DNA from 3 places in the Desulfallas thermosapovorans DSM 6562 genome. Region 1 is predicted to be linked to each of the others. Evidence: riboswitches for the same ligand, from Rfam matches in the RefSeq annotation. Region 1 holds a riboswitch; each other region holds the start of a gene.

The links. Region 1 has a riboswitch for molybdenum cofactor ahead of LX24_RS11135 (molybdopterin-binding protein). Riboswitches for the same ligand answer to the same signal wherever they lie in the genome.
Region 2: linked by a shared signal. The riboswitch ahead of LX24_RS12440 (ABC transporter substrate-binding protein) and the one ahead of LX24_RS11135 (molybdopterin-binding protein) in region 1 are both predicted to bind molybdenum cofactor.
Region 3: linked by a shared signal. The riboswitch ahead of LX24_RS03345 (molybdopterin-containing oxidoreductase family protein) and the one ahead of LX24_RS11135 (molybdopterin-binding protein) in region 1 are both predicted to bind molybdenum cofactor.

The regions. Positions count from the first base shown of each region.
Region 1 covers NZ_VNHM01000013.1:13,229-21,252, reverse strand. The annotation lists gene LX24_RS11140 (molybdopterin-dependent aldehyde oxidoreductase) at 1-1,017, opposite strand, end outside; gene LX24_RS11135 (molybdopterin-binding protein) at 1,081-2,106, opposite strand; molybdenum cofactor riboswitch at 2,240-2,359, opposite strand; gene modA (molybdate ABC transporter substrate-binding protein) at 2,877-3,665, shown strand; gene modB (molybdate ABC transporter permease subunit) at 3,667-4,338, shown strand; partial or broken gene LX24_RS11120 (ATP-binding cassette domain-containing protein) at 4,356-4,850, shown strand; gene LX24_RS11115 (molybdopterin molybdotransferase MoeA) at 5,271-6,476, opposite strand; gene LX24_RS11110 (molybdopterin-binding protein) at 6,492-7,523, opposite strand; gene fdhF (formate dehydrogenase subunit alpha) at 7,524-8,024, opposite strand, start outside.
Region 2 covers NZ_VNHM01000016.1:53,874-61,897, forward strand. The annotation lists gene LX24_RS12435 (acyl-CoA dehydrogenase family protein) at 1-959, shown strand, start outside; gene LX24_RS12440 (ABC transporter substrate-binding protein) at 1,097-1,972, opposite strand; molybdenum cofactor riboswitch at 2,119-2,240, opposite strand; partial or broken gene LX24_RS12445 (NAD(P)/FAD-dependent oxidoreductase) at 2,533-2,846, shown strand; gene LX24_RS12450 ([Fe-Fe] hydrogenase large subunit C-terminal domain-containing protein) at 3,298-4,587, shown strand; gene LX24_RS15200 (hypothetical protein) at 4,672-4,797, shown strand; gene LX24_RS12455 (hypothetical protein) at 5,026-5,190, shown strand; gene LX24_RS12460 (CPBP family intramembrane glutamic endopeptidase) at 5,187-5,768, opposite strand; gene LX24_RS12465 (stalk domain-containing protein) at 6,099-7,358, opposite strand; gene LX24_RS15315 (hypothetical protein) at 7,794-7,886, shown strand; gene LX24_RS12475 (ISL3 family transposase) at 8,011-8,024, opposite strand, start outside.
Region 3 covers NZ_VNHM01000003.1:19,375-27,398, forward strand. The annotation lists gene LX24_RS03330 (CapA family protein) at 1-1,114, shown strand, start outside; gene LX24_RS03335 (sodium:solute symporter family protein) at 1,197-2,576, shown strand; gene LX24_RS03340 (ABC transporter ATP-binding protein) at 2,620-3,318, opposite strand; gene LX24_RS03345 (molybdopterin-containing oxidoreductase family protein) at 3,475-5,559, opposite strand; molybdenum cofactor riboswitch at 5,699-5,815, opposite strand; gene LX24_RS03350 (AzlC family ABC transporter permease) at 5,970-6,662, shown strand; gene LX24_RS03355 (AzlD domain-containing protein) at 6,649-6,972, shown strand; gene gatB (Asp-tRNA(Asn)/Glu-tRNA(Gln) amidotransferase subunit GatB) at 7,119-8,024, opposite strand, start outside.

The DNA of each region.
Region 1 (8,024 bases):
ACCCTTGATGTTGTACTGCCTGAAATAAACGTTGGGAGTACCGGGGTGAATTTCAATGGCATCGGGCTCCATGGCGGCAGGGGCACTCATGTAAGCCGGCAGCACTTCCAGCTCCACATGGACCTTTTCCACCGCGGCCTGGGCGTGGGCTTCGGTATCGGCACAAACAATGGCAATGGCGTCGCCAAACTGGAATACCTTTTCATCGCACAGTATGGGACGGTCGTAGCTGTCCCCCTTATTGCCGGGGAGGTTAAGGCCGTTGATACGGTTTTTGCCCTTGACATCTTTATAGGTAACCACTTTATAAACACCGGGCATTTTTTCCGCTTCGGAGGTGTCTATGGATAAAATCTTGGCGTGGGAAACCTGGGCCTGAACCAGCTTGAGCCGTAAAGTGCCCGGAGGCATTTTCAGGCCAAAGTCAGCGCCGTAATCAATGGTACCGGTAACTTTACCAATCGCCGAGGGACGCGGGTAATCGGTGCCCAGGATTTTACCATCTTCCGGCATTTGAAACTCCAGGTCGGCTGCGGTAATTTCACCGCGCACCAGGCGGGCGGCATCCATCACGGCATCCACCAGGGGCTTGTACCCCGTGCAGCGGCAAACGTTCTTATGCTTCTGGAACCAGTCCCGCACCTCTTCCCTGGTGGGATTGTTATTCTCGTCCAGCAGCGCCTTGGCGGAAACTATAAAGCCGGGGGCGCAAAAACCGCACTGGGCGCTACCGTGCTTGACCCAGGCCAGTTGGAGAGCATGGAGATTGGTGGGGGTGCCAATGCCCTCAATGGTGGTGATAATGGACTCATCGGGTACCCTTTTCATTTTGGTGATACAGGAACGGATAACTTTGCCGTTCATAATCACCGAACAGGCGCCGCACTGGCCCTTGCCGCAGCCCACCTTGGTACCGGTAAGGTGCAGCTGTCCCCGGATAACATCCACCAGAAGGGCTTCCGGGTCAACAACCAGCGACATGCTGGCACCGTTGATGTTAAGCTTTTTCTTAATCATTAACTTAACCTCCTATTTTAATAGTCTTGCGCTAAACCGGCCAAATACATTGCCGGCGTCGCATTAAATGCTTTTGCCAAAACTGCAGTCGGGGAAACGGCACTGGCTGCAGTTGGAACACAGCCCGCCATAACCCAGAACGGCAATATCCCGGCGCGAGATTTTTTCCCCTGCCAGAACCCGCGGTGCTATTAAATCAAAAATACTGCTTCTATGATACATAACACACCCGGGAAGGCCCATTACCGGTAATTCGCCGATATAAGCCATCATGAACATGGCCCCCGGTAGAGCGGGTGCACCGTAACTGATTATGCGCCCCCCGGCGGCAACCACCCCCGCGGGCGTTACATCATCGGGGTCCACCGACATCCCGCCGGTTACCAGGATCATATCTACCCCCTCTCGGATTAACTCATTAATGGCAGTCACAATCATATCTATACTGTCGGACACCAGAATCTGCCTGGTAACTTCACTGCCCCACTGGGCCAGTTTAGCTGTCACCACGGGACCAAACTTATCCTGGATACGCCCGCTGTACACCTCGCTGCCGGTGGTAACCAGACCAACCCGCATAGCTTTTAACGGCTTTACCTCCACTAAGGGAAAGGAATCCCGGCATATGTGCTCCACGCCGGTGATGATTTTTTCATCAATTACCAGCGGGATAATGCGTGTACCGGCCACCACCCGGTCCTTTTTAACAAGCTGGTTGGAGTGCAAGGTGGCAAACATGACCTGTTCCTGTTCATTAACCAAAGAAAGGGCACTGGAATTAATCTTCAGCAGCCCATCCATGGCGGCCACCAGGCTAACTTTGCCCTCACTGGGCTCCGTTAAATAAACTCCTTCACCGGCGGCCGCCGCGGCCATGCGCTGCGCCGCCTCATTTTCGTGCAGTATCCCTTCGCGCATTTCCCACACATAAAGATGCTCTTTACCAATGTCCAGCAACCTGGGAATATCCTCGGGCTTCACCACATGGCCCTTTTTAAATAACGGCTTTTTAACCTTGCCGGGCACAATTTCGGTAAGGTCATGGCAAAGCACCATCCCCACTGCCTCCTGTACCGGAACCGCTTTCACAGTTTTCTCCCCCTTCGCCAAAACGCAAACAGAATAGGATATATTTCACAAGCTGTCCATGAAATATTCCCCAAACGCAAACAAAAAGACCGGAATGCGGTAAAGATACAGCACCCCGGCCTTTGATAGACCAAAAGTATATTACTGTACTCCTTTCCGCACTGGGAGGCCCGCCGGTTTCCCAGCGAACCCTGCCGGCCAGGCCATCATAGCAATCGCTTTAGACATACCTGGCTCGGAGCAGTTATCATATTGTTGTTGGTTGTTAGTCTGTGTATAGTAATATGCAAGACCCATGCCAAATAAACAATACAACCAGGCTCAGGACACGTTCCCCTATTGCCCGCCATATATTTTCTTGCTCGACAAACAATTCTCAACATGTTTGAATTCCGCATTATACCCGGCCGGCCAATAGATCCATTTTGGCACTATTGTATCGAAACGACACGCCACTTTCTCCTGGCTAACCAAATCGGAACACCCATTTATTACAAATCTTAGACGGATATCGTCACTGTTCAAAACATTACAAAAATATCTTGACAAACTAATCACAAGTGCCTTATTATTACCAGCATAGTTACGTTATGATATGTTTTGTTACGTTGTGTTTCGCAATACCACCTTGAACGCATTCAAAGACTGCGCCCAACAATGCTACAAACAAGTCAATTTGTCAGTTGTTATGTCTTGTTGCGCCTGGAAAAATACTTGTCAACCAACCAATAACATTGCTGTAAAATTACGAAGGGGGTTATGCAATGAAGATGAAGAGACTACTGCTATTACCTTTGGGGATGTTTATCCTTCTACTTGTCCTCACCGGCTGCGGCGACAACGATAGCAGCGAAAAAATCAATCTCACCGTTTCTGCGGCAGCAAGCCTGCAGGATGCAGCCAGGGAAATCGAGCAAGTGTATACCAGGGAAAATCCAAATGTTACCCTCACTTATAACTTCGCATCGTCGGGCGCCCTGCAAAAACAGATTGAGGAAGGAGCTCCGGTGGACCTGTTTATTTCCGCAGGCCAATCCCAAATGGATGCCCTGGAAGAGAAAGGGCTCATTATTGAGGATTCCAGGAGCGATTTACTGGGCAACGAACTGGTCCTCATTGCAGGCAAAGACAGCCCCTTGAGCGGCTTTGATGAGCTCACCGGGGATCAGGTCAACAAAATCAGCATCGGTGCGCCGGAGTCAGTACCCGCCGGCAAGTATGCCCGGGAGGCGCTGACCGGCATGGGCCTGTGGGATGCCATCCAACCCAAGCTGGTGTTGGCCAAAGATGTGCGCCAGGTGCTGACCTATGTGGAAACCGGAAACGTGGATGCCGGGCTGGTTTATCATTCAGATGCACTGATGGGCGATAATATCAAAGTGTTGGCGGCGGCTCCGGCAGATACACATAAACCCATCGTCTACCCCATGGCCATCATCAAGAACACCAAACAGCAAGCGGCAACAGAGGCATTTATGAATTTCCTTGACGGTCCGGAAGCAAGGGAAATATTTGCCCGGTACGGTTTTAAAAACCCCGGAGAATTAAAGGCACCATAATATGTTTGTGCAATTAAATGACTGGTTTCCGGTGTTCCTTTCCATCAGGGTGGCCCTGATTGCCGTCACGGTGGTTTTAATCACCGGCCTGCCCCTGGCCAGACTTCTCTCCCGCCTGGAGTTTCCCGGCAAGGATGTGCTGGAAGCCCTGATTACCTTGCCCATGGTGCTACCCCCCTCGGTCATCGGGTATGGTCTTTTGATGATCATCGGCAAAAACGGCTTGCTGGGGCATACCCTGGCCGGCCTGGGATTAACCCTTATTTTTACCTGGTGGGCGGCGGTGTTGGCCTCCACCGTGGTGGCCTTTCCCCTGATGTACCAGAGCGCCAAGGGAGCTTTTCTAAGCGTGGATGTTAATTATGAAAAGGCGGCCCGGACACTGGGTGCCAGTGAAATCAGAATTTTTTTCACCATCACCTTGCCCCTGGCCTGGCCCGGCATTCTGGCCGGAGTGGTGCTTTCCTTTGCCCGGGCCATGGGGGAATTCGGGGCTACATTGATGGTGGCGGGCAACATCCCAGGCCAGACCCAGACCATTCCCCTGGCCATTTACTTTGCCGTGGAATCCGGTGATGACGGCACAGCCCGGACCCTGGTGGCCATAATTACGGTTTTCAGCTTCCTGGTTATTTACTGGGTCAACCGCTGGGCCAAGAAACAAAAATTTTAATTTACGGTGATACAACAATGCTTGAAGCCAGGATTGTTAAAAAATTATGGCACTTTGAATTAAACCTGGAACTAAAGCTGGACAATCGTATCCTGGTGCTGTGGGGACCCTCCGGGGCCGGCAAGACCACGGTCCTGCATTGCCTGGCCGGGCTGCGCAAACCCACGTCGGGTATTATCCGCCTAAATGGCAGAACCCTTTATTCCTCGGCGGATAAAATCAATATCCCCACCAGAAAGAGAAACGTGGGCTACCTGTTCCAGGATTATGCCCTGTTTCCCCACATGACCGTCAAGCAAAACGTCATGTATGGTTTAAAAAACAGCAAACAACGCCTTGCCGGCGCCCCGGTGAACGCCTTGGATTTACTGGACTCCTTCGGAGTGGGGCACCTAAAGGACCGTTACCCGCGACACCTGTCCGGCGGCGAGAAACAGCGGGTGGCCCTGGCCAGGGCGCTGGCGATACAGCCGGAATTACTGCTATTGGACGAGCCGTTCAGCGCGCTGGATAAAAACTCCAAGATAAAACTCAGGCGGGAGCTCAAAGACATCCACACACTATGGCAAATTCCCTTTGTTATTGTATCTCACGATGAAGATGATGCAGGCTTTTTGGGGGATGAGATATTAACATTGAACAAGGGATTACCAGGCACCGGTTTGACACAGATACCCCGGGCCTCCAGTTTTAGCTGTTAAGTTATTTTTTGCAGAGACATATCAAAACAACCGCAGTTAAGCTTGCTACGCCGGAAAAGGGAGCTACCACTATGGGCAAAATAGCAACAACAGATTCGGGCCGTGGCCTTATCCAGCACAGCCCGGATCTGTTTTAGTACTTTAAGGAATTATGCTACCATATTTATGTTAAGCGCCAGGGGATTAAAGTACTAAAGATGGCGTGCCCAAGGGAACCGAACAGGCACGCTTTTAAAGGGTAAACAGGGGAATGACCGATACCCTTTGTCCTTCTTCTACGGGCGGGTGCCCGGCGGGCAAATCAATTAAAGCGTTATAGTCGATTAAAGAGCGGAGCATGCTGGACTTCTGTCCCGGTAGAAAGTTAACCTGCCATTGATTTTGATTCCTGGAAATATAGCCCCTTACAAACCTGCGGGTCCCGCCTTTTTTAGGCCACCGGTTTTTACATACCGCGTCAAAACGCGCCGGTTGCGGGTCCAGCCCCTGCAGGGCGCGCAGCGCCGGGGCGACCAGCAGGTGATAACCCACCACACAGGCGGCCGGATTACCCGACAACGAAACAATCAGCCTGGAATCAAGTACTGCAGCCCCGCTGTGGCTGCCCGGTTTAATCCTGACCCCCCAGAACAAAACCCGTGCCCCGGTTTGCCTGATTAAATCGAGGGCCTGGTCGTAAGCGCCCGAAGCCGCACCGCCGGTGGTTATAACCACATCAGCCTTCCGCAGCAGCTTTTTTAGACATTCCCTGCCCCCGGCCGACTCCATATGGCCAGCTGTCTCCACCCCCAGCACTTCGGCGCCTTCACGCCTGGCAAGGACCTCCAGAACCGGGCCGTTACAGTCCCTGGTTTCGCCCGGAGCGGGCACCGCGTGATAGGGCACAATTCCACGCCCCAGGCCTAAAACAGCCACTTTGGGCCGGGCAAAGACCTTTACTTTACCATTACCGCAAGCAGCCAGGACACCCACCAGCCCTGGTCCAACGATATTACCGCGCCGGGCGACAATATCACCGCGGCGGAAGTCCTCTCCCCGGGGCTTGATATTATCGCCGGGATTTAGAGCTTTGGTGGTGGTAATATACTCACCCTTTACTTCGGCAAACTCCCAGGGTATAACACCCCGGGTGCCCGGGGGAACCGGCCCGCCGGTAACCACACCGGCGGCCTGGCCCGGTGCCAGGGAAAAATCCGGGTAATCACCCGGCCCAAGATTGCCTTTTAATTGAAATTGGTTACAAACCTCATCTCCCATCGCCACGGCATAACCATCCACCGCCGACTGGCTGCAGGGAGGCAAATCACGGGCGGCATAAATATCCTGGTAACAAACGCGGCCGGCGGCCTCTGCCAGTGCCACGGATTGCCCGGGCAAGGGAATAAGGTTGCCGGTAATGAGTTCACAGGCCTCTTCAAGGGTTACATTTGTCAGCATTTTAATTTCCCCCGTTTAAACCATGGCTGATTTGCCAAAGGAGCAATCCGGGTAACGGCAGTCAGCGCATTCCTGGCAGTAGCCACCGTGCCCCAGGGCGACCATATCCCCGCGGCTCAAGCGCTCCCCGGCAAATATACGGGGCAGCACAATATCAAATACCGTGGCCTTGTTAAACATGACACACCCGGGCAACCCGCAAACAGCCACATGGCCGAGATAAGCCATCATAAACATGGCCCCGGGCAGCACCGGCGCGCCGTAAAAAACAACCTCGGCACCGGTACCCCTGATACCGGTGGGGGTAACATCATCGGGATCCACCGACATACCGCCGGTCACCAGAACCAGCTCCGCCCCTTCACCAACAAACCGGCGTATTTCCATGGAAATTATACCGGGGTCATCGGGCACAATAACCTGTCCCAGCACCCTGGCGCCGTAAGGAGCTGTTTTCTGTTTCAAAACACTGCAAAACCCGTCCTGGATACGCCCGGTATACACCTCACTGCCCGTGGTGACAATACCCACCCAGAGGGACCGGAAGGGTTTAACCGAGATTAACGGCCCGGGCCGGCTGCTGATGGCCTCAGCCTGTTCCAGAATATGCCGTTCAATGGCCAGGGGAATAACCCTGGTCCCGGCTACGTTCTGGCCTGCCGCCACCGACCGGTTATTGTGCAGGGTGGACATGATCACCCCGTCCAGGTTGTTCAGCATATTTAGCCTGTCCACCTGCACTTTGAGCAGCCCGTCGCATGTGGCCCGGAGATTGACCCGGCCCTGGTTGGGCTCGCCCCACTCCAGGCCCGGCCCGGCGGCATGCCGGGCCAGGCGCAAAGCAGACTCGTCCTCATGCACCAGGTCGTCACCTTTTTCCCAGACAAAAATATGCTCCTTCCCCAGATCCTGAAGCTTTGGAATATCCGCGGGTGTGATAACGTGCCCCCTTTTAAAGGCGCGCCCCTTTTCCTGACCGGGGACGATACGGGTGATGTCATGGCACAGTGTTGTACCCACCGCTTCAGCAACAGGGATTTTTCTCATTTATACTGCCTCCTGCATTTTCTCCATTTTAATGGCACATACTTTATATTCACCGGTTTTGGTCACCGGATCAAGGGCATCGCTGGTTAAGGCATTGGTGGGAGTATCCCCGTAGTGGAAGGACATCCACACCATCCCCGGGGGTACCCGGTCGGTAACCTGTACTTTGGTGGTCACTTCCCCGCGCCGGGAAGTGACCCTGGCGGTGTCGCCGGTATTCAGCCCCAAACGGGCGGCATCCTCGGGGTTAACCTCGGCGTATTCCTCCGACCACATGCTGTTTATGGCGGCGGAATAAGGCGTGGTTACGTTGTAGTGGTATAATATGCGGCCAGTGGACAACAGCAAGGGATACTCCTGGTCCGGCATTTCCGCAGGCGGAATATGCTCGATGGACTGGAACAGGCCCTTGCCCCGGACAAATGTGTTGGCGTGCAAATACGGCGTACCCGGGTGATCGGCGGTGGGACACGGCCACTGGATGCCCTTTTCTTCTATCCG
Region 2 (8,024 bases), on a different contig from region 1:
TATGCTTGATTGTGGAGGAGATCGCCAAAGCGTCGGCCGCTGTGTCACTGATAGTGGCAGCCCAGGAATTGGGCATGATGCCCATACTGGTGGGTGGTTCCGAGGCTCAAAAGGAAAAATACCTGCCGGGCATTGCCGACGGTGACCAAATCTGTGCCTTTGCCCTTACCGAACCTAACGCGGGCTCTGACGCGGGCGCTGTGAAGACAAGGGCTGTGCGGGAAGGGGATAAGTATTTGCTTTCGGGGCAAAAGTGCTTTATCACCAACGGTAGTATTGCCGATGTATTCACTGTTTTCGCCACCGTAGATCCCAAGGCTGGATTAAAAGGTTTAAGCGCGTTTATTGTGGAGAAAAATTACCCTGGTATAATTATTGGCAAAAAGGAACATAAAATGGGCATTAGGGGCTCTGAAACCACGGAGGTTATTTTTGATAATTGTCCTGTTCCGGTGGAAAATTTGATGGGTAAAGAGGGTGACGGGTTTAAAATTGCCATGATGACCCTTGACCGTACCCGTCCCGTTATCGGTGCCCAGGCTGTTGGTATTGCCCAGGGAGCTCTGGATTATGCCGTTAATTACGCCAAAGAGCGGGTTCAATTCGGCAAGCCCATAGCTACTTTCCAGGGGCTGCAATTTATGCTGGCGGATATGGCCACCCGGGTGGAAGCGGCCCGGCAGCTGGTTTATAAAGCTGCTTTCTTAATTGAACATGCTGCGGAGAATAATACTTCGACCACCGATATCAGCCTGTTTTCCTCCATGTGCAAGCTGTTTGCCTCGGATACAGCCATGCAGGTTACGGTTGACGCGCTGCAGGTGCTGGGCGGTTATGGCTATATGAAGGAGTACCCCTTGGAGCGGATGATGCGCGACGCCAAAATCACCCAAATTTATGAAGGTACCAACCAGATTCAGCGGGTGGTTATTGCCAAAAATATGTTAAGCGGTAAGTAACGGCTTTTTTATTAAGTGTTGCTATGACGAGATAAAATTGAAAAATGAAAAGGTGCAGTCAGCTGAATTGACTGGCTTGCACCTTTTTGGTCAGGCGATAGAGGGTCTGTTGTTTATCCTTGAGCGGTACAATTTTTTTAACCGTCCAGCCTGTCAGGGAAGAACAGCGGACTGCCGTATTTATCCACACCGAATTCCTTGATTGTTTCCTGGGTATCTTTATCGATCATAAACTCCACAAAGGCTTTGGCCCCTTCGGCATTAATCCGGTCGAATTTTTCCGGGTTCACCTGCATGACGTGGTAAATGTTTTTCAACGCTTCGTCACCTTCGGAAACAATCTCCAGATCGATGTTTTTTGATTGGGCCAGGAAGGTACCGCGGTCACTGAGTATGTAGGCCTGTTTTTCGTTGGCTACGGTTATGCTGGCACCCATGCCCTGACCGGTTTCCTGATACCATGCTTGTCCTGCAGGGTCAATTCCGGCGTCTTTCCACAGGCTTTTTTCCATTTTATCAGTACCCGAGTCATCGCCCCGGGAAATAAACAATGCGCCATTATCCGCTATCTTTCTGAATGCCTCCAGAATATCGGTGGTACCTTTCACCTGGGCCGGGTCCCCGGGGGGGCCCAGCAGCACGAAATCATTATGCATAACCAGCTGGTAGTTAATGACCGTCTGGTCTTCCACCAGCGGCTTTTCGGCGTCAGGAGCATGTACCAACAGCACATCGGCGTTGCCCATTTTGCCCATTTCCAATGCCTGCCCGGTCCCTACGGGCACTGTTTTAACAGTGTAGCCGGTTTGTTCCTGGAATTGGGGTACCAACACATCCAGCAAACCGCTATCCTGGGTGCTGGTGGTGGTGGCCAGGATAATATTTTTATTATCCGGTTGGGCCGATTGTTGCTCCTGCTGCTGGTTGTCATTTGCATTCTGAGCGCAGCCCACCAGCGCCGTCAACAGCGCCAGCACTAAGATCATCACAATAAGCGGGCTTTTTCTTTGCATTAATTATTCCTCCCTTTTCCTTGTTTATTTTTTTCAATATAACTACTGGGAATAAAACCGCTAAGCTTTATTTTCCCCCCTTCCTTGTCTTATGATCCTGGAAAAAATAAAAAGCCCTGCATTGCCAAGAAGGAGCATGCAGGGTTATAACCTAGCGGTTCTCTTCTTTCCGCAATGGGAGGCGGTCCGGTTTCCCGGTCCACCCTACCGGTCAGGCATCCATAACATAAAGTCTGCAGGATATCCCGACTCGAAGAGTTATATTTTACTCATTTATATAATAATAACGTTGTAAAAATTTATTTGCAATAGGTACATAACCATAGTTTTGTCTGCATGCTGCCATAAAATTCGGACGGGCCGGTCAATATTTTGTTAGAAGGATTTGACTGGATTTAGTTTAATAAATTATGGTAAGCTGCGGGTACTGTTTGACAAAAGGTGATAGGGGTCTTAATTTATGAAGGTTAATAATGGCGGGAAAAAATCAAAGTGGAGATACTGTTTACTGATTACGGTATTTCCGGTCCTCCCATACTTGCCCTCAGCGCTGTACCGCTGTTAAAGAGGCCGGGATTGCAGATATTCACAAACCGGCGGGACAGGTTACCACGGCGGAGAGAAATGCTATAATAGATATATTAAAGGATTGGCGCTTTGTAGTTACCGGCACCAATACCTGGCAGCAGGCACAGGTAACCACCGAAGGAGTAGCTGTCCGGGACGTGGACCAGAAAATATGGCTTCAAAGCTGGTGCCCGGGCTTTTTTTCGCCGGGGAGGTGCTCGATATCGATGGGGACTACGGTGGTTACAACCTGCAGTGGGCCTGGCCCTCAGGTTATGTAGCCGGTGAGAGTGCGGTCACACTATAAAAAAATATCGGGGGGAGAGAATGTATGTCAGGTTGCGGAAGTTGTTCGTCTTGCAGTTTGGATGATAAAGCCCGGGAATATAGAAACAGTGACGGGAAACCGGCAGTAAAATGTACCTTTTGCGGTAAAGAAGTGACCTTTGATAAATTACCGAAACATTGCCGGGTTACCTGTCCGGAGTGTAAAACCGATATAAAAGTTATACCGCTTTTATTGAATTAGCGAAGTCAGGCCAAAACTACCCGTGCTGGGGTAGTTTATTTTTTTGCCGCCGGTGGTAAATATTTTAACTTTGTCTCTTTTATATTTATAAGCCATCTATTGTCTTGCAATGCCGGTATAACTCGTTATTAGATGGAAAAACTGCATTATTTTTACAGGTTTCGACTCATAATTAATCAGAAAACGGCAATATTACATATATTGACCAATATTATAAAAGGTGAGCCGAATGCCTGAATCAAAGTACGAGGAAATTTTTAAAAAACTGGTTAAATCAGCCTACCGCGGTGATATGGATAACGAAATGGCCAAAATTCGAGACGGCGACAGTATTACAGACCAGTATCTGCTTTATGCTGCGGGGGGTGGCGACCCCAATACAGTGGTGTTTAAAATTCGGGATTGCAGTGGTCATTGTGATGCGGGCGATGATAACTGTGAAGCAGCATGTCTTTTTGGTGCCATTGTGCGCGATATGGAGGGAAATGTGGTTATCACCCCCAACAACTGCACTGGGTGCGGCAGGTGTGTGGAGGTATGCAAACATTACTCGCTGGTGGATAAGAAGGAATTTGTGCCGCTGATAAAACTTTTGAAAGACCGCAAGGTGCCGGTTTTTGCCATTATAGCGCCTGCTTTCATCGGCCAGTTTGGCCCTGCGGTAACCCCCGGCAAAATGCGGGCAGCCCTGAAAAGACTGGGTTTTTATGGTATGGTGGAAGTAGCCCTTTTTGCCGATATGCTTACTCTAAAAGAAGCATTGGAATTTGACCGGCATGTCACCCGGGAAGAAGATTTCATGCTTACCAGTATGTGCTGTCCCATCTGGGTATCCATGGTTAAAAGGGTCTATAAGGACCTGGTGCCGCATATATCCCCTTCCGTATCACCCATGGTAGCCTGTGGCAGGGGTATCAAACACCTGCATCCCGGTGCCAAGGTGGTATTTATCGGCCCCTGTATCGCAAAAAAAGCGGAAGCCAAGGAGCCCGATATTAGAGATGCCGTGGATGCTGTACTGACTTTTCGGGAATTGGAGCAAATATTTGAGGCGGTGGGCATAAACCCGTCTGAAATGGATGATGACGAAAGCGAGCATTCCTCGTCCGCGGGTAGGATATATGCCAGAACCGGCGGGGTTAGCCGGGCTATTTCAGAAACGTTAAATAAATTAAGACCCGAAAGAAAAATTAAGATCCAGGCCATCCATGCCGATGGGGTGCAGGATTGCCGGAGAATGCTCAAAGATGTTTTGGCAGGCTATATTAAAGGGAACTTTTTGGAAGGTATGGGCTGTAACGGGGGTTGTGTGGGTGGGCCCAAGGTTATCATAGACCCGGTGGAAGGCCGTCAATACGTGGAAAATTACAGTAAAGAGGCCGGTTCCCTTACACCGGTGGATAATAAATATGTCTTGGAGTTGTTACAGCGCCTGGGTATTCATGATATGCATGATTTTCTGGACAGCTCAAAGGCCGCCATGTTCATTAGAGATTTTGGCGAGGATAGCTCCCGGTAAGTTTATATGCAGGACATTTAAACTTTGTTATATAATTTAATGTAATCATTATTATGCATAACAAAGACGGGGGAGGATTCGGCGGTGGAAAATAAAATAACTGCATATAAGTGTAAGGACTGCGGTATGATATTCTGGGCAAAAAAAGAAGATGAACCTAGATTTTGTCCATTTTGTGAGAGTGCTTTGATAATTGAACATGTTGAATAATTGCAACCGTGACAAACACCCGCCCCTTGTCTGGCGGGTGTTTTATTATGAACAACTATAATCATAGCTTATATGTACTATAGCAAATTATTTCTTGCCATAACCGCAATGCAGTGCTAATCTAGAAATAAAGATGCAACACATACTGTAACAAATATTCAAATTCCATTTCATCTATTGCATTTGATTATAGTTAAAGATGATAATAAATATAAGGGGGAATTATTAATGACACTGCCCAATAAAGTATGCCCGATTTGCGAAACCGAACTGAACAAAGATAACGTATCCAAAAAAGAATGGCTGCCGGAAAAACCGGTCAAACTGGACTACGCCGGCCGGGCCGTTTGCCAAAAGTGTGCCGATTGGATCGAAAATACTGAATGGGATTAAAAGATAAATACCCCGGCATTGCCGGCGGCATGGACTAATATAGAAGCAAATAAGCCGTATTTCAGATAGGTGAGGCTGTAAATGATGCCGGAAATAAAATAAAGCGCGAATGCGGCCGGTTCGGGGCCGTGTAATAAAGCAAAAATTGCGGAAATCGCCATCATCCAGACCCCGGTAAACAAAACCGCCCGGCCTGGCTTAACCGCCCGGCGCACCAATCCCAGGCCGATAAAACGAAACAGTATTTCCTCCAGTAGAGGGCCGAGTAATATAATTGATACAATCATAATTGCAGTGTCCCAGTTAATCACCGCCAGGTCCGGCACTTTGACCTGGCTTGCGCCCGGGGCAACAGCTATGCCGTATTGCCGGGCTAATTCCCGGTACCACTGAAAAGCCCGGCTTAGTAACAAACCCGCCATTATAAACAAAGGCGCGGTTTTATTTATTTTTTGGGCTTCCTCCAGCAATTCACCGGTCCGATCCAAGCTGACCAGCAGCAGTACGCCCAGCAACCCGGCCTGGCCCATCACCAGTTCAAAGGTTTCCCTTTTAACCTGCATACCTGACAGCAGCAACCCCAAAGCCCCAAGCGCACAAAGAAAAAGGCCATGAATTTTACATATTTGAAATCCCCTTCGGCGATTATTTTCATGTGCGATACTCCGTGAATTTCATCCTTATATGCAAGCCTTTTCAGGAACAAAACACCGTGAAAAAATTTCTTTCAGGCTTAGTGTCAGCGACCAGCTAGCGCGGCAAAGTTACCCGAAAGGGTACTTGCCGGTTGCTCTATAATTTTTACAAGCCTAAAAAATTTTTCTATTTTATGAAAAATGCAAAGGGAAAAAATAAACTTTCAAGAAAATACATATTATGGTTTGCTTTTGCCCATATTTTCCAACATCTTAACCCCTTTCCTGAATTGTGGTACCTATTGCTTTCCACATTTCATCCGAGACAACCCCCAACCGCCACAGTGCAATACCGTCCAGGTTATACCGCTTGGCAATACCAATTTTGGTTAAAATGCTTTCGGGATTTTCCGAAGGGACAGAGATACCCAGGACCAGTTTTTCTGCCGGAACCACGGCCCTGGCTGCCTCCACCGCTTGAACAACCATATCCACCGGTTCCGGCTTGGCACCGTAATCGTAAGCCATGATGATAATTCTATCGGCAATTTGCCCCAGTGCCTGGTAGTCATAACCCTTGTAGGCGCTGTTGGGGGCGTGTAAAGTTAAGGTCAGGGTTTTGTCCTTTGCTTGCAGTTGACCGGACAATAAGTCAACAAAGCTGGTAAAGCTGTTTTGTACGGCTTGCAATTGCGCGCCTGTATCCCGGTAGCCCAAACCTTCAAGATTAAGGTTAACGCCGCTGTAGAAATCGGCTTCCGCAGATATGTCTGCAACCGCCTGTTGCATGGCTGTCCGGTTAGTTAACAAGCTGGTAATGGTGCCGTCTTCATCGGTGACGTGAACCACCATCTCGGTGCGCAGGTTGTATGACCCGGCTGCGGCAAGCACATCCTCATAGCCGCCGGGGCGCTGCCAGCCCGTTCTGCTTTGGGTGAGCAGGTTGCCCTGCCCGTCGAGGCTGTACCAACCCAGGGCCAGCTCGGATACCAGTCCGGTGTTTCCGGTTGCCGTATGGGGGTACGGTACACCGAACAGGTTGGTCCAGCTACTGGTTTGTGTGTCGCCCAGGGCATAAAATCCCGTTACGCTCATCGGCTGCGGGGCGGAGGTGATTTTCACAGTATAAGTGGCATTATCCCAAGCCACCTGGCAGTCAAAGGCCTCACTGAAAAACCGCAGCGGGATCAGCGTTCTACCCTCCAGGTTCAGCGGCGGCACATCCAGGGGGATGGCGGTCTGGTTGCGGTAACCGGTATTGCTGTTCATTTGTAACCGGACGGTGTTTTTCCCGTCGGTGGCGTTAACTGTTTGTGCCGCGCCGTCCCAGGTGACCTGTACATCCAGCGCTTCTGCAATGGCCCTGAAGGGCACCAGGGTGCGCCCGTTTTGCATTACCGGCTGCACGTCGAAACTAACCGGTAAACCGTCAATGGATACGAAAATTTGTCTTTGTTCCTGGGCCGCAGCCGCGGGGGCGAAACCGCAGGCAGTAAATAATAACAACAGTATCATTAGGCATAGTCGTTTCATGATAAAATGTTTCCCTCCCTAATTAAGTTATTCAAGCGCCGCCGCCTTTTTGCCGGGTTGTGCTATGCCGGTATTGTACCATGCCGGAAATTAATGGTACGAGGCTGCCGGCTACTTTGTTTTGTTAATTGCTTAACTAAGTTTTAGACGCAGGTGTAGAGGCAAAAGTTTCTTTTTGGTTCATCAAAAAGGAGAAAGAATAAAAACGATAAATATTACATCCATATCACCATTGAAGAAGAAACCCCGGTTTTCTATCAAACCTGTGGAATAAGATTTCCAGGCCTATATTGCCAGGTGGTAAAAATTTGAGAGGGTTGATGGAGTTGAGCTTTTTACCATTTTGTTGTATGATGTCAACAAGAAAAAAGTGACTAAAGTCCTGAATGCCGCCAATACCAGAACAGGGTACAAAACTCGGTTTTTGAGGGTGAAATTTTCGAAGCGAATTTGAAAAAATTAAAGATGGAATTGGACAGAGTAATTGGTTCTTCCGCACTTTTGGTGTCAATAGACAATACCTATTGATAGTCCTCGTCGATATTTTTAAGTTGAAACAGTCAACTTGACAAAAAGCAAAGACAATTATCATTCATGACTTGACCAAGAAGAAAAACCAAGGTCAAACGAAAAAAAATAAAGAGAATTGGTTTTATAGCGCATGGA
Region 3 (8,024 bases), on a different contig from region 1:
TTATGCCCCCCGGTATATGGAAGTAAAGGGTGTAAAGCTGGCTTTTTTGGCCTTTAATGACCCGGCGGTTGTACCGGACTCCTACGGGGCAGGCGATGGCCCCGGCACCGCCCTCCTGGAGCCTGAAAAGATGACCGCCGCCATCAACGAGGCGGCGGCCAATGCTGATTTCACGGTGGTTTCCCTGCATGCCGGCACCGAATACGCCGCCGAACCGGATGCCACCCAGGTCCGGTTTGCCCGGCTGGCCATAGACGCCGGGGCGGATCTGGTGCTGGGCAGTCATCCCCACGTGGTACAAAGGGTGGAGCGTTACCGGGGGAAATACATCCTTTATAGCCTGGGCAACTTTGTTTTTGACCAGCTGTGGTCCCGGGACACCCGGGAAAGTGTTGCCGCCGGGATTTGGATCAGGGAAAACAATGTGGAGAAGATGGAGTTTCTCCCGGTTTATATCACCGGCGATGCGCGCCCCGTGACTATAAGCGGGCCGGAGGGACAAAGGATAATGGAGAAACTGGAACTTGATCTGAACAGGCAAAGGATACCGGCCTGGGACAGTGAAAAAGGGATATTCACCACCGTGGAACAATATGTATTCCAGGCTGAAAAATCCCCGCCGGAATACAGGTTGTTGCAAAGCCAGTATTTCGACCTGGACGGCGATGGCTGCAAGGAAGGAGTTTATCTAAAGAACGGAAGAATAACGGTACGGGAAGCTTCCCGCACCATCTGGCAATCACCGGGCGACTGGTGGGTGGATTATTTCTTTCTGGGTGACGTCAACAACGACGGCATAACAGAGTTAAACTTGCTGGTTTGGAAAGAAGGCAGCTTCGGTCCCCACAAGCCCTTCTGGCTGGAGGAGGAAGATGCCGGCGTCAAAAACCACCTTTTTATCTTTAAGCTTGAACAGGGCAGCATAAAGCCGGTGTGGCAGTCATCCAATCTGGATTATCCCAACCACCGTGCATCCCTTGTTGATTTTGACAACGACGGTGAGAAGGAACTGCTGGTTATCGAGGGCAGCTATACCGACCCCGCCAGGAGGGAAACCACCTTGTGGAAGTGGAACGGATGGGGTTTTTCCCACGTTTCTTGCAAAGAAAATTAGTCTGATTTACCCCGGGCGATATTGCAGCATTCTGGAAGTTATGCAATTAATAAATAACTATTAATAAAAAGAGTGATTTTTTTTGCATACTTTACCCTATTACACCAGCGTTGTCCTGACCCTGGCTATAGTTACGCTGGTAGGTCTACATTCAGTTGGAAAAATTAAAACCTCCCAAGATTATATTGTAGGGGGGCGCAATTTGTATCCCGCCGCCATAGCGGGAGCTATAGTAGGGTCATTCGTTGGAGGCACGGTCACCATTGGAACCGCTCAGATGGCCTGCAAATACGGTTTAGTTGCCATCTGGTTCACCATAGGGGCAGGTTTATCCTGCTTGCTGTTAGCTTTATTCATGATAAAACCTCTGCGTGAAAAGGAAGTAAGTACTATAACAGAATACCTGATAGCCAGTTACGGCGAAGGGATTAGGTTTTGGGTGGCTCTGTTTACGGTAATAGGAATGCTGATTCAGGTAGCAGTACAAATCATTGCCGCAATTCCGGTTCTAAGTGGTATGTTTTCGGTTGGATCAGTGCCGGCTTCTTTTATTATAGTTTTTTTAATAGTGTTGTATATGATTGGCGGTGGGATTTGGAGTACCGGCCTGGTTGGTATGGTAAAACTGGCACTGCTTTCTATAACCCTGTTTGCCGGTGGGGTAATAGCATGTCTTGAAACGGGTGGACTCTGGAAAACAGCGGCGCTGCTTACCGTGGCACCTACATTGTCTCTCTTTCCCCGGGGAGCGCTTGTTGAATTGGGCGGTCTTTTTTCGGTTCTCGTAGGCTTTGCCTCCACCCAGGCGTTCCTACAGCCTCTTTTTGCCGGGCGGGATGTACGTTCAGCAAAGATTGGCGCCCTGGTTGCTGCTGCACTAATACCCATGTACGGCTTCGCCGGGGTAATTATCGGCCTATTTATGAAGGTAGCCCATCCCGGTATTAACCCTGTCTTTGCTCTGCCCGTTTTCTTCAATTTATACCTTAGTCCCTGGTTGGGCGGTGTAGCTAATGCCACCCTGCTGATCTCTCTAATTCTCACGGGCGGTGCCCTGACCCTGGGGGTAAGTACAGTACTTACCCGCGATGTTTATGCAACCCTTCACCCCGGTGTTTCTGACAAAGCTCTACTCCGGGCCGGACGTTTATTTACCGCCGGCACGGGTGCGGTAGCGCTGGCTATGGTGTTGTTTTCGGGCGGTACTTTAATTCTGGATTGGACTTATCTTTCAAATGCATTGCGCGGTGTTACTGTATTTCTACCGCTATTAGCAGCGGTTTTTATTCCTGCCCGGGTGCGCCCCCGGGGGGTTCTCCGCGCAGTTATTTTAGCCCCGGTGGCAACCCTGCTGAGCCAATTTTTCTTACCTTTAGATATACATCCCCTTTTTGTAGGACTTCCAGTGGCACTTTTATGTATGTTGCACAGTATGTTGCATACAGCCAGGCCTTTATCATAGGCACGGCTCTCCACCGGCAGGCGGTGGCCAAAACCATGGACCATCAGGGATTACCATAATCGAACAAAAGCTGCAAAATTTTATGCTTCACCTCGGAAAACAAGGAGTTACCAAGCAATGATATTGACCTCGGTTTTGGAAACGGTACACTAATTTCATGTTTGATACGGCCCGGAAGCCTGCTCATAACATAAATCCTGTCGGCTAACATCAATGCCTCCTCGACATCATGCGTAATAAAAAGAATAGAGGGATTAAGCTGCATGGAAATAGATAATAGTAGTTGCTGCATGGAGAGCCTGGTCTGGGCATCCAATGCTGCAAATGGTTCGTCCATAAGCAGCATTTTCGGTTCCATGACCAGTACCCTGGCAATGGAAACCCGCTGCTGCATTCCACCGGATAATTGATGGGGGTAATAATGCTCAAAGCCTTTCAGGCCCACCAGGCCAATATACTTTGCACATTTTTCATCCTGCACATGGCGACTCAACTTCTTAAGCTTTAAACCATAGGCAACGTTTTGCTTCACCGTAAGCCAGGGGAAAAGAACGGCTGATTGAAAGACCACACTTCTCTTTGAGGAAGGACCTGCAACTAGCTCGCCGTCAAACAAGCTGCTACCTTCATCCGGTTTTTCAAAACCCGCTGCGATATTCAAAATCGTTGACTTGCCGCATCCACTTGGACCAATCAGGGCAATTATTTCACCTTCATCTTGATCTATGTCAACGATAACCACACATGCAAATAACTGCTGCAACAAAAAGATGTACAGCGAAAAACCTACCCGATTTCTTCAAGGGTAGGTTTTTCAAGTTATACATATCTAATTTGTAGATTAATAGCGTTTTCCGGGACTGCTACATGAGATGGTTAAGATAGCCACAGGAATACCTTAGCATTTAGAGACGGTAACGAAATGTTCCTGCATGGCTATGCTGCCCCCGGCCTGATCCCAGATTTCCAGTCCACCCTGCATAAAACAATTGTCGGCCAGGCCTTTACCATAGGCACGGCTCTCCACCGGCAGGCGGTGGCCAAAGCCATGAACCACGAATACAGCTTCGGGGTGAATCAGCGGGGTCACTTTGGCCCGGATGGTTTCGGAATAGCCGTCCCGGCTGACCGTGACCCGCTCCCCATCGGTAATCTGAAGTTCTGCCGCAGCCCGGTCGTTAATCCACAATACGTTTTCGGACATCAGTTCCGACAACATGGGGTTGTTCACGGTATGGCCCTGGGTGTGCACGGCACAGCGGCCAAAGGTCAGGCGGAATTGCCCTTTGGGCGGCCGTTTCGGGGCAGTGTAAGGTTTTAAAGATGGAATACCCTGTTTTTCGAGCCTCTCGGAAATAATATCGATTTTACCGGAGGGCGTTTTAAACCTGGGTTCCGTAAAGGGCGGGTCTTCAACGGGCTGGGCCAGGTTTACAAAACCGGTGGCATTGAAATCCTCAGGCCGTACCCCGGTGCCCTCCAACTGGTAGTTCCAGATATCCTCAATAGAGCTAAAGGCCAGCTCGCCAATCCCCAGGCGCCTGGCCAGCCCGCAGATGATCTCCCAGTCCGCCCGCGTATCGAAGCGCGGCTGAACAGCCCGCCGGCGCACGAAGAAATAGGGCCGTAGCCCGTTTTTACAGGCCATGATACTTTCCCGCTCGAGATAGGTGGACAGGGGCAGCACTATATCTGAATACCAGGCGGTGTCCGACCACGTAAAGCTAACGGATACCAGCAGATCCAAATGATCGAATATTTGCCGCAGGCGATCCGGGTCGGGAAAACCCATCAAGGGATCATGGCGGTAGGCGATATAGGCCTTCACCGGGTATGGTTCACCGGTTTCCATGGCCTTGTAAACCAGGTGGGCCAAGCCCGGCCCCGCATCAAAATGCTTGTAAAGCCACCCCACACCGTCCGCACGCTTCTCGGTGGGCTTGGGGAACAGGTCCGCCAGTTTATTCAAACCCTTCCTCCCAACGTCGCCGGGTTTTTTGGTAAACATCAAACCACCCCTGGCACCGATGGAACCCAGGAGGGCATTGATGATATAAGCTGTACGGGAGACATAAAAAGAATCGGTATAGCGGGCGGTCATCCAGCCGGGGTGCCAGATCACGGCCGGCCTGGCGGCGGCAATTTCCTGCACGAAGCGCCGGATTTCACCGGCGGGAACCCCGGTTTCCCCTTCGGCCCATTCCGGGCTGTACGGGCGTACAAATTCTTCCAACTGGCCGAGATCATTTATCCAGCGGGCGGCATATTCAGCATCATAGAGTTTCTTGAATAAGAGCTCGTGAATAACTGCCAGGTTAAGGGCGTAGTCACTTCCGGGTCTAACCAATAGGAACCGGTCAGCCTTCGTCGCCGAAATAGTGGCCCGGATATCAATAACCGTGATCTTGCAGCCCGCGTCCATGGCTGCAGTCAGGTTAGTAACCTCCTGCACGTTGATAGCCTCAAATATATTGCGTGTTTGAAATACCACATGCCTGGCGTTTTTATAATCGTAAACCAGTTCCTCGCGGCCTGCACCGGTGACGGAAATGCAGGCGTGGTGCACATTGCGGGCACAGGAACTGTCGTGATTGGTATAGTTGGGGGAGCCCAAACCGCGCACAAACGCCTGGTGCAAATCTTTAAACGGCCCGCTGCGGTCCGAAAAGGCGACGCTGCGCGCCCCGTGTTTATCCATCACCGCTTTGAGCCTGGCGGCGGTTTCCTCCAAGGCCTCATCCCAACTGACCTGGCGCCATTTACCTTCACCGCGCTTGCCCTCGCGAATCATTGGCCCCTGGATACGTTCATGATCATGAAGCAGTGCAATTCCAGCGGCACCCTTGGGGCATATGGTCCCCTTCATCGCAGGTACGTGAGGATTTCCCTGGAGCAATTGCACATTGTCATTTTTTACCTCGGCCATGATGGGGCAACGCACAGTGCACATACCGCATACGCTGAATACCTGTTGGGTGGTCATATACCGAATTCTCCTTTTAACTTAATGATATGGTTCAAATTTAAAATAATTTTTCGACAAGTTCACAACCTGTTTTACCGGTATTAATGGAAAATAAACGGGCTTTGTCCTGCCAAAAGGAAACAAAGCCCGGTCATACCCAGGGTTTATCATCTCCTTTCCGCAATGGGAGGCAGGCCGGTTTCCCGGCATACCCTGCCGGTTCAAGAACCATAACATGGTTAACAGGTTATTGAACTCGGAGAGCTGTTTTAATTTATTGATTATTCAAACCAGTAGTATTTTATATGATGCTTGATAACGCGTCAAGAAAGTAGCGGACTTGGCAAAAAATAATAATGAAAAAACGCGTTTAAAGTACTATAATAGGTAAAATATTGTTATTCTTAAAACTGGAACGGGGACGTAAAATGCAAACGCAAGAATTGAAACAGGGAATAAACGACTCCATCCCGATAGTGTTGGGCTATTTACCTTTGGGTTTTGCCTTTGGGGTGCTGGCAACTGATGTGGGCATGTCAATTGTCCAGGCCACCATGATGTCGGTGTTGTGCTTTACAGGGGCCGGACAGTATATCGCCATTGGAGTTTTGCAAGCCGGCGGAGCGGTATTCACCATTATCCTGGCCAACGTTTTAGTGAATTTAAGATATTTGCTGTTTTCCACATCACTGGTGCCTTACCTCAAGGGCCATGTCCCAACCGCCACGGGCAGCATTTTATCCTACGGGCTGACCGATGAAACCTATGCCGTGGCCATGAACCGCTACCAGCAGCATGCGCCCACCGCTTCCTACATGGCTGGACTTAACCTTAGTTCACATACTGGCTGGATCGCCAGTACATTGCTGGGCGCCATACTGGGCAGCTATATCGGCGACACGGACCGCCTGGGCCTGGGTTTTACTCTGCCGGCAATGTATATTTGCCTGCTGGTGCTTATGATCAGAAATAAACCGGATGTTATTGTGGCTTTATCCTCCGCCTTTATTTGTTTGTTAATTGGTTATTTAATGCCTGCCACCATGGCAAATATGTTTAATATCATCATAGCAACCATTGCCGCAGCCAGTTTGGGGGTGTTCATCAGTGAGCGGAAATAGTATCTGGATCATGATCATCGGTGTTTCGCTGGTGTCCCTGTTGCCACGTATCCTGCCGGTGGCAATGTTTTCCCGCTATGAGTTCCCTGAACCGGTGAAACGGTGGCTCTCCTTTGTGGCCCCGGCGGTTTTGGGCGCTTTAACGGCGATAAGTGTACTGGCACCGGAGGGCGAAATTAATATCAGTATTCAGAATAAATATATCTGGGCCTTCATACCCACACTGCTGGTGGCCATCAAAACCAGAAGCCTGTTCTACAGCTTGCTGGTGGGCATTGTTACCATGGCTCTGCTGTATAATTTTATGTAATATCCACACCAAAAGCCGGGTGGTGGTACCTTTCGCTCGCCGGGCTAAATTTCCCGGGTTAAATAAAAGCCACCTGTGAAATGCCCAAACATTTCACAGGTGGCTTTTATTTGGAATCTTAATTTTTTTTCGCCCTATTATTTCTTCTATTCCCCCAGTTTTTCCCGCAGCATGGAATTGACCACACCGGGGTTGGCCTGGCCCCTGGTGGCTTTCATCACCTGACCCACCAAAAAACCGATGGCCTGCTTCTTACCGGACTGGTAATCCGCCACCGATTTGGGGTTTTTGGCAATAACCTCATCAATAATTTGGGCTAGTTGCCCCTGGTCGGATATCTGGGACAAACCCCTTTCCTTGACAATCTGCTCCGGGTCTTTGCCCTCCTCGAACATAACCTCGAATACCTCTTTACCGATCTTATTACTGATGGTACCCTTTTTAATCAACTGCAGCAATGAAGCCAGGCCGCCGGGGGTAATCCTGGATTCACCCAATTCCATATTACGGGCATTCAACAGCCGCAAAAGTTCACCCATGATCCAGTTGCTTACTGTTTTCGCATCGGGAAACTCTTTTAACGCAGCGTCAAAGAACTCAGCCAGGGCCAGGGAACTGGTAATTACGCCGGCATCGTAATCCGGCAGCCCGTGCTCTTCCACCAGGCGCCTCCGGCGGGCGTCGGGCAATTCCGGGATGGAAGCCCTGACCTCCTCTATCCATTCTTCCGTCAGCTCGATGGGAGGAAGCTCATGCTCGATGAAACACCTGTAGTCCGGGTTTTCCTTGTTGCGCATGGACACGGTTATACCCTTGTTTTCATCCCATCCACGGGTTTCCTGAACCACCTTTCCGCCGTCTTCCAGTACATCTATTTGCCTTTCCACTTCATATTCAATGGCCCTTTGCACAGCCCGGAAAGAGTTCATATTCTTTATCTCGGTTTTTGTACCCAGTGTGGTAGTCCCAACGGGGCGAACCGAAACGTTGGCGTCACAGCGCAGCGAGCCTTGCTCCATTTTCACATCGGAAACACCGGCATATTCCAGATG